DNA from 3 places in the Pseudarthrobacter sp. TE9888 genome. Region 1 is predicted to be linked to each of the others. Evidence: riboswitches for the same ligand, from Rfam matches in the RefSeq annotation. Region 1 holds a riboswitch; each other region holds the start of a gene.
What was found. A riboswitch is a leader RNA that binds a small molecule or an ion and turns the genes downstream of it on or off. The one in region 1 is predicted to bind thiamine pyrophosphate.
Positions count from the first base shown of each region.

Region 2: it holds a riboswitch for thiamine pyrophosphate, as region 1 does, so the genes downstream of both, thiD (bifunctional hydroxymethylpyrimidine kinase/phosphomethylpyrimidine kinase) here and ACZ9J7_RS05560 (ECF transporter S component) in region 1, are expected to answer to the same signal.
Region 3: it holds a riboswitch for thiamine pyrophosphate, as region 1 does, so the genes downstream of both, thiC (phosphomethylpyrimidine synthase ThiC) here and ACZ9J7_RS05560 (ECF transporter S component) in region 1, are expected to answer to the same signal.

Region 1 covers NZ_JBWBRD010000002.1:1,057,846-1,062,118, forward strand. Annotated here, with positions in the region: gene ACZ9J7_RS05555 (ABC transporter ATP-binding protein) at 1-1,528, opposite strand, end outside; gene ACZ9J7_RS05560 (ECF transporter S component) at 1,528-2,151, opposite strand; TPP riboswitch at 2,219-2,359, opposite strand; gene ACZ9J7_RS05565 (DUF4235 domain-containing protein) at 2,520-2,783, shown strand; gene mnhG (monovalent cation/H(+) antiporter subunit G) at 2,800-3,204, opposite strand; gene ACZ9J7_RS05575 (MrpF/PhaF family protein) at 3,194-3,472, opposite strand; gene ACZ9J7_RS05580 (Na+/H+ antiporter subunit E) at 3,469-4,014, opposite strand; gene ACZ9J7_RS05585 (Na+/H+ antiporter subunit D) at 4,011-4,273, opposite strand, start outside.
Region 2 covers NZ_JBWBRD010000002.1:3,856,233-3,860,505, reverse strand. Annotated here, with positions in the region: gene ACZ9J7_RS18385 (Rne/Rng family ribonuclease) at 1-2,026, shown strand, start outside; TPP riboswitch at 2,186-2,283, shown strand; gene thiD (bifunctional hydroxymethylpyrimidine kinase/phosphomethylpyrimidine kinase) at 2,291-3,811, shown strand; gene rplU (50S ribosomal protein L21) at 4,074-4,273, shown strand, end outside.
Region 3 covers NZ_JBWBRD010000002.1:3,981,593-3,985,865, forward strand. Annotated here, with positions in the region: gene ACZ9J7_RS19090 (VOC family protein) at 1-801, opposite strand, end outside; gene ACZ9J7_RS19095 (amidohydrolase family protein) at 900-1,982, opposite strand; TPP riboswitch at 2,060-2,167, shown strand; gene thiC (phosphomethylpyrimidine synthase ThiC) at 2,163-3,989, shown strand; gene ACZ9J7_RS19105 (alpha/beta hydrolase) at 3,986-4,273, opposite strand, start outside.

The DNA of each region.
Region 1 (4,273 bases):
CCGCGGCAGCCATCCGCAGTTCCGTCCCGCCCAGGGCCCCGGTGAACTCGGCGTCATGGGTCACGGAAACCACCGCCGTGCCGGCATCCAAAAGCTCGGACAGGAATGATGCGAGCTCGGCCCAGGTATTGGCGTCCTGCCCAAACGTGGGCTCGTCGAGGATCAGTACCTGGGGGCTGGCGGCAAGGACGGTGGCCACCGAGAGGCGCCGCTTCTCCCCGCCGGAGAGCGTATACGGGTTGGCGTCCACCAACTGGGTGAGCCGCAGCCGCTCCAGCAGTTCGTCCACCTTGTCCCCGCCGTGGCCCAGGTGCCGCGGGCCGAACTGCAGTTCGTCCAGCACCTTCCCGGTGACGAACTGGTGCTCCGGCTCCTGGAACACCGTGCCCACCCGCGAGATCAGCTGCTCGGCCTTCCACTTGTAGGGGTCGATGCCGGCGCCGCGGCTGAGGTCCAGCGTGGCGGACACCTTTCCGGCCACCGGCTCCAGCAGCCCGGCCAGGGTCAACGCGAAGGTGGACTTGCCGGCGCCGTTGGGACCGGTGATGGCCAGGGCCTGCCCGGCGCGGACCTGTGCAGCCACGTCCTCCTGGACCGGCACCGGCGGAATTTTCCGAAAGCCCTGCCGGCGGGCGCGTTCGCGGGATACGGCCAGCTGCTCTGCGGCCAGCAACAGGTTCCCCGTTCCCGCGGCCGGGACGGCGGCGCGGGGACGGGTCGCGGGCACATACCCGGGCACCCACACGCCGGCAGCGGCCAGCATGGTCCGCGCCTCACCGAGCACGCGGTCCGGGGGCCCGTCCAGGAGCACCGCAGGATCGCTGGCGGAGCCGGGCTGCAGGACAATGATCCGGTCCACCAGGTCCTTCCACACGGATACCCGGTGCTCCACCACCACCAGCGTGGCGCCGGTTTTGTCCAGGGAGCGGGCCACTGCGTCGCGGACCTCCAGCACGCCATCCGGGTCCAGGTTGGCGGTGGGCTCGTCCAGCAGGATCAGGCCGGGGCGCATCGCCAGGATGCCGGCGAGCGCCAGGCGCTGCTTTTGGCCGCCGGACAGGGCCGACGTCGGGTGGTCCAGCGGGAGGTGGGAGAGTCCGACGTCGGCAAGCGCCGCGTGCACGCGCGGCCAGATCGCGTCGCGGGGCACCGCGAGGTTTTCGGCGCCGAAGGCGACGTCGTCCCCCACCCGGGAAAGGACCACCTGCGTTTCGGGGTCCTGCTGCATCAGCCCGGCGCGGCCGCGCCGGGCACGGGGCGCTGCTCCGTCCACCAAGAGCGAACCGGACTCGTCGGCGTCGCCTGCCTCTCCGTCGTCGTTGATGTCTCCCAGGACGCCGGCCAGCGCATGCAGCAGCGTGGACTTCCCGGCGCCGGAGGGGCCGAGCAGGAGCACCCGCTCCCCGGGGGCGATGTCCAGGTCAAGGCCGTGGACGGCGGGTTTGGGCCGGCCGGCATGCCGCCAGCCCCAGCCACGGGCGGTGACGGCGGCGGGGCGGACCGCGCCGGAGTCCTGGGAGGGTGCCATCAGGAGAAGACGGGCTCCGTTGCGGCCTTGCGGGATGCGAAGGAGCTCAGCACGCCGGTGCGTGCCAGGCCGCGGGTGGCCAGCCAGGCCAGGGCGCCGGCAAGGATGGCGCCGGAAACGGTGGTGAGGACGATGTAGGCCAGCTTGTCGGCGCCGGAGTAGGCGATGTTCCAGCCCCACGGTGCGAACGAATCATTCAGGCCGCAGAAGAATCCGGCCGCGGCGCCGGCCAGCAGCGATACGGGCAGGTTGAACTTCCGGTACACGAAGATTGCGAAGATGATTTCCGCGCCCAGCCCCTGGATGAAACCGGAGAAGAGGACCGAGGCGCCGTACTGGGAACCCATCAGCAGCTCGCCGGTGGCTGCGACGGTCTCGCAGAACAGGGCGGCCCCGGGCTTGCGGATGATGAGCATCCCCAGCACGCCGGGAATCATCCAGCCGCCGGCGAGCAGGCCGGTCAGGGGCGGGTAGGCGGCGTTCATGGGGGCGGACAGGGCGGCGGCACCCTGGTCCCAGGCCCAGAAAATGACGCCGCCCGCGATGGCCACCAGCGCGGCGACGACGATGTCCACGACGCGCCAGGACTTGCTGGTGGTCTTCTTGATTGCTGCAGTACTCATGTGATCCTCCTGGGAAACAGGAGGGGAAAGTGGACCCGGCCGGCGGCCTGTGGCCGTGGAACCGCGACACTTTGAGAACTCGACTCCCTTGCGCCGGTACTAACCGGATCAGGTTCGAGGGTCTGCGGCTGTCCGCACTCTCAGCGCCCACCTGCGGTGCCCGGCTAATGCCAGGTTGCCCGACGGCGGCGCTCCCCTGTCGTTTTTAGTGTTGCTTTTCGTGTGGGTAACGCTTGTTGTTGTGCCCTGTTGGGCGTGGTCAAGTTTACACCTGGCAGGGCTGGATTGCGGGCTGCGGGCGCCAATCCCCCGGATATGACCGGCTAGGCTGGGGGCAGTCCGTTTTCCGCCCGCAAGGAGTACCTGGAATGAACCTTCTCATCAAACTGCTCGGGACAGCCGTGAGCCTCGGCGCAGGCCTCGCCGGCACCAAGCTGGTCAATGCCATCTGGGAAAAGACCACCGGACAGAAGCCGCCCACCGGCAAGCACGAGGACGTACCCACCAGCCTGCGTTCCGCGCTGACCTTTGCGCTGATCTCGGCGTCGGTCAGTGCCATCATCCAGGTCCTGGCCAACCGCGGAACCCAGCGCGCCATCACCCGCTTCGCGAAGACCCAGGACATCGTCTAGCGTCCTGCCCTTGGCGTTACCGGCCGTCGTCGGAGCTGTCCTTCCGGGCAGTCTCGGCGGCGGCTTTTTGCACCACGGCTTCGAGTTCATCGGCGGTGAGCAGTTCCCGGTGCAGGTGCTTGGTGCGGTAGCCGGCACGGCCCACCATGTGGGCGGACACAGGCACCGTGAGCAACTGGAAGATCCACGCCACCACCAGGACCGGCCACACCCACCACGTCCGCATCTGCAGCACGATGGCCGCCAGCAGCAGGAAGAGGCCCAGGACCTGGGGCTTCGTGGCGGCGTGCATGCGGCTCAGGAGGTCCGGGAACCGCAGCAGGCCTATCGAGGCACCCAGGGACATGAGGGCGCCCACCACCATGAACACAGCGGAGACGAGGTCGATCCAGGCGTCCGGGCCGGAGAAGTCAGGATTCATTGGGTTTGACCCTCCTGTCGGCCACGAACCTGGCCACGGTCACGGACCCAATGAACCCGATGATGGAGATGGCCACCACCAGCATCAGGTTGTTCAGGTGCCGGTTCACTGCCATATCGATGCACAGCGCCCCGGCCAGGATGGCGAGCAGCACATCCGCAGCCAGCACCCGGTCCAGCAGCGACGGGCCACGGGCGATCCGGATAATGGCACCGGCGGCCGCCAGCGAAAAAATGACGGCTGTGACAGCCAGGACAACGTGCATCATGCGCTGGCCTCCATACGGACCTCTTCGAGTTCATCCGCGGTGCCCATGATGCGGATCAGGCCCGCTTCAATGGAACGGACCTCGTTCCGGAGGCCCTCCACGTCCTTCTCGGAGGTGATGTTGAGTGCGTGCAGGTACAGGGTGGACGTGGAACGGTCCACCTCAACCACCAGGGAGCCCGGGATCAGGGAAATCACGTGTCCCGTGGCAGTGACGATCAGGTCCTGGTGGCTGCGCAGCTTGACCGCGACCACGGCATTGGTCACCTTGGGGCCGCGGACCGCTGCCAGGTACAGGACCTGGGCGCTGGCCACCACCACCTTGCCCACGAAGGCCAGGGCAAAAGGCACGGCGTAGAGGATATTGAACCGGCCACTGAGTTCCACTGGCGGGAGGTAGAAGAGCCGGGCCACGCCCACGGCCAGCAGGGCCCCGAAGAGGAGGTTGCCGGGGCTGAAATCCTGCCACAGGGCGCCCCACACAACCACCAGCCAGACCAGGAGCGGCAGTTCCTGGCGCAGCGAAATGCGTTTGCGGCTCATCGTCCTCCTCCCGCGGCGGTGGCGCCGGGAACGGCGGTAGCCTCGCCCAGCACCGCCTGGATGTACGGCGTCCGGTCAAGCATGTCCCGGGCTGCCCGGTCGGAAAGAGCGAACAATGGTCCGGCGAAGACGGTCAGGGCGACACCGAGCACCACGAGGCCGGCCGTGGAACCCACCATGGTCCGCGGCAGGAGGGTCACGGTGTTGTTCACCTTGGCTCCCGGACCGGAAACCCTCGCGGCAGGAGGGGCAAGGAGCA
Region 2 (4,273 bases), 2.8 Mb from region 1:
CCAGAACGTGCTGCCGTCCATGGAAGCGGCGTTCGTGGACATTGGACGCGGCCGCAACGCCGTCCTGTACGCGGGCGAGGTCAACTGGGAAGCAGTCAACCTCGAGGGCAAGCAGCGCCGCATCGAAAACGCACTGAAGTCCGGCGACACCGTGCTGGTGCAGGTCACCAAGGACCCCGTGGGCCACAAGGGTGCCCGCCTCACCAGCCAGATCTCCCTGCCCGGCCGCTACCTGGTGTACGTCCCCGGCGGTTCCATGACGGGCATCTCCCGCAAGCTGCCCGACGTCGAACGCAACCGGCTCAAGCGGATCCTCAAGGACCGGCTGCCCGAACACGCCGGCGTCATTGTCCGCACCGCTGCCGAGGGCGCTTCCGAGGAAGAGCTCACGCACGACATCAACCGGCTACGCGCCCAGTGGGAAGGCATCGAAAGCCAGTCCACGTCCACCAAGATCCTGGCCCCCGAGCTCCTCTACGGCGAACCCGACCTCACCATCAAGGTGGTCCGCGACGTCTTCAACGAAGACTTCTCCAAGCTCATCGTTTCCGGTGAGGAAGCCTGGGACACCATCGAGGCCTACGTCACCTACGTGGCGCCGGACCTCGTGGGCCGGCTTGAGAAGTGGACCAAGGACCAGGACATCTTCTCGGCCTGGCGTATCGACGAGCAGATCCACAAGGCCCTCGAACGGAAGGTCTTCCTGCCCTCCGGCGGCTCCCTGGTGATCGACCGCACCGAGGCCATGACCGTGGTGGACGTCAACACGGGCAAGTTCACCGGCAGCGGCGGCAACCTCGAGGAAACCGTCACCAAGAACAACCTCGAAGCGGCCGAGGAAGTGGTGCGCCAGCTCCGGCTTCGCGACATCGGCGGCATCATCGTGATCGACTTCATCGACATGGTGCTCGAATCCAACCGCGACCTGGTCCTGCGCCGACTGGTGGAGTGCCTGGGCCGGGACCGGACCAAGCACCAGGTTGCCGAAGTGACCTCACTCGGCCTGGTCCAGATGACCCGCAAGCGCATGGGCACCGGCCTGCTCGAAGTGTTCGGCGAGCAGTGCGAAGCCTGCGCAGGCCGGGGCGTCGTGACCCATGACGATCCCGTGGAGCACCGCCGGGCCAACATCGTGGCGGCCGAGCACCACGTCCAGCGCACCGACAACCGGCCTGAAGCCCGGGCGGAAACGCGCCCGGAAGCGCAGCGGAACGACAACGGCCAGCCCGGTGTCCGGACCGAACGCAAGCGGCGGCGCGGACGCGGCGGCCAGCAGCCCGAGGCTGCCCCGGCACCTGCCGTGCATGTCCACACCGTCCAGCCGGACCCGTCCGACGCCGAGCGGCACGCCAAGGCGGAGGCCACCAGGCTTGCCCTCGCGAACATCGCCGCTGCCGCCCATGCAGCCCACCTGCACGACGACGAGGTAGCGGCAGCCCGGCAGGTGCCGTCCGCGGAGCCGGCGCCGGTACCCGTTGAGGAGACGCACGACGCCGATGCCCCGGCACGTCCCGCAGCCGTCCTCACGTTCGGCGGCGAGGAAGTCCCTCTTCCGTTCGTGGAGCACGCCGGGGAACAGCATCCGAAGCCTGCCCTGACGCTGGACCGGCTTGCGGAAGCATTCGCCCACCTGGGCCAGCCGGCTTCCCCCGTGGAGAACGCCCCTGCCAGGCAGGCAGAGGCCGTGCAGGCAGCAGGAGAGGTCGCGCCGGAAGGGCAGGCCGACGGCGGGACGGCAGAAGGCCGCGCCGGTGCCGCTCCTGAGGCGTCGCCTGAAAAGGACTATTCGGACCACACGCTGGAGCAGTCCCGGCAACGCCGGCCCCGGCGCCACCGGGCCGCCAGCCGTGCCCAGGGTTCCGCCAACGAGACCGCTGTCCAGCACCATGAAAACGTCCAGGCTGATGCCGGTGGGCACTCGCACGCAGCCAAGGCCCCCGAACCGGCGAAGGACCAGCCGGAACCGCGCAAGGCGGCCGAGGAACCCATCATCCTCGGCGTCGGGGTGCCTGCCTCGGAACTCTAGCCACAGGAGCGTCCAGCCAGGAATCCCCGTCCTGCGCATCGGTCCACCGGGATTTCCGGGTGGACCGTGCGGGGCGGGGATTCCTGCTGTTGCGGGGCGGTCTATTCTGCGGCGGCCGTTGTCACCCTTTTCCCCGGCTGCGGCGCACGGGCTAGGGTAGGAACCGACACGGGGTGCCGCGCAGCAGGCCGGCTGAGATCCAGACCCGTTGAACCTGTCCGGCTAGTACCGGCGAAGGGATGTCTCTTGTCTTCGACCCTTTCCATGCCCCTGCCAGCTGCCTCCTCCGTCCGCACCGGGCTGCCCACCGGCCGGGACGTCCCGCGGGTCCTGTCCATCGCCGGCTCCGACCCGTCCGGGGGCGCAGGCATCCAGGCCGACCTGAAAAGCATTGCCGCGCACGGCGGATACGGCATGGCTGCCATTACCGCCCTGACGGCACAGAACACCCGCGGCGTGCAATCCGTCCACGTTCCTCCCGCGGCCTTCCTCGCCCAGCAGCTGGACGCGGTCAGCGATGACATCTCGATCGACGCCGTCAAGATCGGCATGCTGGGCGACGAGGCCGTGATCCGCACCGTCCGGCACTGGCTGGAGAAGGTCCGTCCCGCCGTCGTGGTCCTGGACCCGGTCATGGTGGCCACCAGCGGCGACAGGCTGCTGGAGGAGTCCGCCGAGGCCGCGCTCCGGGAGCTGCTGCCGCTGGCCAACCTCATCACTCCCAACCTGCCGGAGCTTGCCATGCTGGTGGGTGCGGACCCTGCCGACAGCTGGGCGGCCGCGCTGGAGCAGGGGCGGCACCTGGCGGACGCCACCGGCGCCACCATCCTGGTCAAGGGCGGCCACCTGGCGGGTGCGGACTGCCCGGATGCGCTGGTCAATACGGCTGGCCTCCTCGCACAGGAAGTGGTGGAGGTTCCGGGAAACCGCATCAACACCCGCAACAGCCACGGCACCGGCTGTTCCCTGTCCTCCGCGATGGCCACCGTCCAGGCGCGCCTGGGCGACTGGGAGGCATCCCTCCGGACGGTCAAGCCATGGCTGGCCGGCGCCCTTGAAAACTCGGAGCAGCTCGAGGTGGGCCAGGGAAACGGGCCGGTGCACCACTTCCACCATGTGCGGCCGGCCCCCGCGGAAGGCGGCTTCGCTGCCCGGCTGTGGGCGGAGGCCCAAAAGGACCTCGCGGACATCTACGCCCTGGACTTCATTCACGGCCTGGCCGCCGGGGACCTTCCCGAGAAGGACTTCGCCTACTACCTGGCCCAGGATGCCCTGTACCTGAACGGATACTCCCGGGTGTTGGCCCGCGCCAGCGCCCTGGCTCCCTCCGAAGCGGAACAGCTGTTCTGGGCCGGGTCCTCGCAGCAGTGCCTGGAGGTGGAGTCGGAACTGCACCGTTCCTGGCTCAGCACCCGGGCCGCCCAGGGCGGCCTCGGCCCCGTCACCAAAGCCTACGTGGATCACCTCACCGCAGCGTCGGCGTCGGGCAGCTACGCCGTCCTGGCCGCCGCCGTCCTTCCCTGCTTCTGGCTCTACGCCGAGGTGGGCGAAAAGCTGCACGGCCAGTTTGTTGCCTCCTTGGAGCCGGAGGGGCACGCCTACTCGGCCTGGCTGCGGACGTATGCCGACGAAGGATTTGCCGAAGCAACGCGCCGCGCCATCGCCATCGTGGACGCAGCTGGCCGGAAGGCCTCGGACGCCGAGCGGGAGGCCATGGTGACCGCGTTCAAGCAGTCCTGCCGCCTGGAAGTGGAATTCTTCGACGCGCCGAGGCTCCATTCCTGACTCCTGCGGGCAGCACCGCCGCTATGATGGAGTTCATGGTTGCGGTGCTGCCTGCCGGAGTGTGGTTACTACCACACCCGGGCCGCCGGAACCAGCCTCATTTGCGGCCGTAGATGGATTTAGCGTATTCTAGATCTTCGGTGCTTACGCCAACACTTGGGTTATGACCCCACGGCGTTGAGGCACAGCGGGAACCCTGACTTTTTTGAGTCGGTTCCGCACGCAAATTTTGTAATAAACGTCGAGAGAAGTGAGTTCCCAAGTGGTGTACGCGATTGTCCGCGCAGGCGGCCGCCAAGAGAAGGTTTCCGTTGGAGACTTCGTTACCCTGAACCGCGTCGCCGGTGGAGCCGGCAGCACCATCGAGCTGCCCGCACTGCTCCTGGTTGATGGTGACAAGGTCACCTCCGCCGCCGCTGACCTGGCCAAGGTAACTGTTACGGCTGAAATCCTCCAGGACCT
Region 3 (4,273 bases), 2.9 Mb from region 1:
CACCCCGGCAACCTTAAGGCGGTCAGTCAGGGCGCCGACGTCGTCCCCCGACGGAACCTCGATCAGCACCTCACCCAGCCCAAGGGTGTCCTTGCGCGGACCTGCGCCGCGGCTGTTCCAGACGTTCATGGCCATGTGGTGGTGGTAGCGGCCCGCGGAAACGAACAGTGCCTGCCCGTGCCAGCCCGCGGTCTTTTCGAACCCGAGGGTCCCCACGTAGAAGTCCCGGGCGGTCTGCACATCGCCAACCTGGAGGTGGACGTGGCCCACGCCGGCGGCCGTTTGCCGCTGCCCCTCCAGGGACTCCTCGGTAAGGTACTGCTCGAGGTAGCGCTGCGGCGGGAGCGCCAGGCTGTCCATGACCACGTCGGTCCCGTTCCAGGACCAGTTGCTGCGGGGACGGTCCCAGTACAGTTCGATGCCGTTGCCCTCGGGGTCGGTGAAGTAGAAGGCTTCGCTGACCAGATGGTCGGCACTGCCGGTGAAGGCCCGCGGCTCGTACTGGGCTGCCGTGGCGACGGTGGCGGCGAGGGAAGCCTGGTCCTCGAAGAGCAGCGCGGTGTGGAACAGGCCTGCCTCTCCCCTGCCGGGAAGGTGCAGTCCGGGAGCCGGCGCGAGGTGGACCAGCGGCCTGCCGATGCGGCCAAGGTAGAGCCCGCCATCCTGCTCGGCTACCACCTCAAGGCCCAGTGCGCGCTGGTAGTAGTCGGTCATGACCTTCATGTCGCCCACCTTGAGCATCACGGTGCCCATGGCGAGGTCGGCAGGAAGAAGATCCTGGCTGCTGGCTGATGCGGTCATTGAAGGCTCCTTGCATTGGCGGCCGTCCCGTTGGCGGCCTGTCACACATTAAAATTACTTGAAGCTTCAATTTATTCCAAGTCCCGGTGAGCCGTTTGTCAGCGAATGATCCGCCCGCCCAACACCACGTGCTCCAGGGCCGTAATGGTCTCCGGCGCCGCCCGCGGGTCTTCCCGGCACACGACGACGTCGGCGCGGGCGCCCTCCTCCAGCCCGTCCGCTCCCAGCCACGCACGGGCTGCCCAGCAGGCGGCGTCCAGGGCCGCCTCCATAGGCAGGCCTGCACCATGCAGGGCAAGGATTTCGTCCGTGATCCTGCCGTGCCGGATAACGCTGCCCGCATCCGTACCGGCAAAAATGCGGACCCCTGCGGCATGGGCTTCCGCTACCCGCTCCATCCTGCGTTCCCAGAGGGCGCGCATGTGGGCGGCATACCGCGGGAACTTGGGCTCCGCCTGCGCAGCAATGTCGGGGAAGGTGGCGATATTGATGAGCGTGGGCACGATCGGTACACCTTGCTCCGCGAACCGGGGCACGTGGCGGGGCAGCAGTCCGGTAGCGTGCTCGACGCAGTCAATGCCTGCGTCCAGCACCTGGTCCAGGGTGTCTTCGGCGAAGCAGTGCGCTGTCACCCGGGCCCCTTCGTCGTGTGCGGCCCGGACGGCATCGCGTACGACGTCGGCAGGAAACGACGGCGACAAGTCGCCTGCGCCGCGGTCAATCCAGTCCCCCACGAGCTTGACCCAGCCGTCGCCGTCGCGCGCCTGCTTGCGGACGGCCTCCACGAGGCCCCCGGGCTCCACTTCCTCGGCGAACCCCCGCAGGTAGCGGCGCGTCCGGGCGATATGGCGCCCCGCCCGGATCAACACCGGGAAGTCCCTGCCGCCCTGCATCCAGCGGGTATCTGCCGGCGAGCCCGCATCCCGGACCAGCAAGGTTCCGGCGTTGAGGTCCGCGCGTGCCTGGTCCCTGGCGGCCGCGGGTTCGACCGGACCAGCGGCACCCAGCCCAATGTGGCAGTGGGCGTCCACGAAGCCCGGGAGCACCCAGCCGTCCAAAATCCGGTCCGGAGCAGCCGCCGGCCTGCTGAACGTAAGCCTGCCGTCCACGGACCAGAGCCCGTGCCGCACCCTGTCCGGTGCAGTGAGGACGGGGCCTCGGAAGTGGATGATGTCTGCCATGGGGCTCCTTTCGATGCCCGGTCAGGCTAGCACCGGAATTATGACAAGGGCGCTCCAGGTGCCTGTGATAGCTTCGTTCCTGACCACACGGGTGCCCTTGCAGGGGCTGAGATCGGGCTGACGCAGCCTGCGACCGTTGAACCTGTCCGGGTAATGCCGGCGAAGGAAGTGAGTATTCCCTTGAGTACGCAAAACACCCAGTTGAACCCTGCCCTCCAACCGTCCGACGGGGAGCCCGGCGGCGTTTCCGTGCCGCCGGTAACCCAGTCGCTGAAGTCGCATTCGCTCGCGTACGTTGCGGATGAGGCGTGCGGTATCCGTGTACCGGTGACCGAAATTGCCCTTGAGCCGTCCCCCAACGGCCAGCCGAACGCACCCTTTCGGACCTACAGGACCGCCGGACCCGGCAGCGACCCCGTCCGCGGCCTGCAGCCCTTCCGCTCCGAGTGGATCGCGGCACGGGCTGACACCGAGCCTTACGGCGGCCGGGAGCGCAACCTGCTCGACGACGGCCGCTCGGCCGTGCGCCGCGGCGCCGCCTCCGCGGAGTGGAAGGGTGCGCAGCCGGTGCCCCGCCGCGCCGTCGACGGCCGGACGGTGACGCAGATGCACTATGCCCGGCAGGGAATCGTCACGCAGGAAATGCGGTTCGTGGCGCTGCGCGAAAACTGCGATGTGGAGTTGGTGCGCAGCGAAGTGGCTGCCGGCCGCGCCATCATTCCCAACAACATCAACCATCCGGAATCCGAGCCCATGATCATCGGCAAGGCCTTCCTGGTGAAGATCAACGCGAACATCGGCAACTCGGCCGTGACGAGTTCAATCGCCGAGGAAGTGGACAAGCTGCAGTGGGCCACCCAGTGGGGTGCCGACACCGTCATGGACCTCTCCACCGGCGACGACATCCACACCACGCGCGAGTGGATCCTCCGCAACTCCCCCGTGCCCATTGGAACCGTCCCCATCTACCAGGCGCTGGAGAAGGTCAACGGCGAGGCCAACGCCCTGACCTGGGAGATCTTCCGCGACACCGTGATCGAACAGTGCGAGCAGGGCGTGGACTACATGACCATCCACGCCGGCGTGCTGCTGCGGTATATCCCGCTGACGGCCAACCGGGTGACCGGCATCGTCTCGCGCGGCGGCTCCATCATGGCCGGCTGGTGCCTGGCCCACCACCAGGAGAACTTCCTGTACACGCACTTCTATGAGCTCTGCGAAATCTTCGCCAAATACGACGTCGCCTTCTCGCTGGGCGACGGCCTCCGCCCCGGCTCCACGGCGGACGCCAACGACGCCGCCCAGTTCGCCGAGCTGGACACCCTCGCCGAACTGACGCAGCGGGCGTGGGAATACGACGTGCAGGTGATGGTGGAAGGGCCCGGCCACGTTCCCTTCCACCTGGTCCGCGAGAACGTGGAGCGGCAGCAGGAACTCTGCAAGGGTGCGCCCTTCTATACCCTGGGGCCCCTGGTGACGGATGTGGCGCCGGGGTATGACCACATCACCTCGGCCATTGGCGCCACCGAGATCGCCCGGTACGGCACTGCCATGCTTTGCTACGTCACGCCGAAGGAACACCTGGGCCTGCCCAACAAGGACGACGTGAAAACGGGGGTGATCACCTACAAGATCGCAGCGCACGCCGCAGACCTGGCCAAGGGCCACCCCGGGGCGCATGAGCGCGATGATGCCCTGTCCAAGGCAAGGTTCGAGTTCCGCTGGCGGGACCAGTTCGCGCTGTCTTTGGACCCCGTGACCGCGGAGTCGTTCCACGATGAGACGCTGCCGGCCGAACCGGCCAAGACGGCGCACTTTTGTTCCATGTGTGGTCCGAAGTTCTGCTCCATGCGGATCAGCCAGGACATCCGGGACGAATACGGGTCCGCGGAGGCGCAGGCTGCGCTGGCGGACATGGCCTCCGGCATGCGGGAGAAGAGCGAGGAGTTCCTGGCAGCCGGCGGCAAGGTGTACCTGCCGGAGCTGCGGGTCCCCGCCGAAGGCTAGGACGCCCGGGCGGGCTGGCTCCTGCTGACCCCACTGATGAACTGGCGGATGGCCCGGTCCCCATCCAGGGAGTCCTGGGGCCGGTGCCCTCCCGCGGCAACGCGGTGCAGGGCACCGGTCTCCCGGAGGTACCCGGCAATTTCCTCATAAAGCGGCTCCCACCCTCCGGTGAGCACCAGGGTGGGGACGCCCGGAACAATGTGCAGCGGCGCTTCCCACGAAGGCTCCTGCAGCCGCAGCCGCCGCGCGGACCGTCTCTCCTCGGCGGTGGCAGGCTGCTGGAG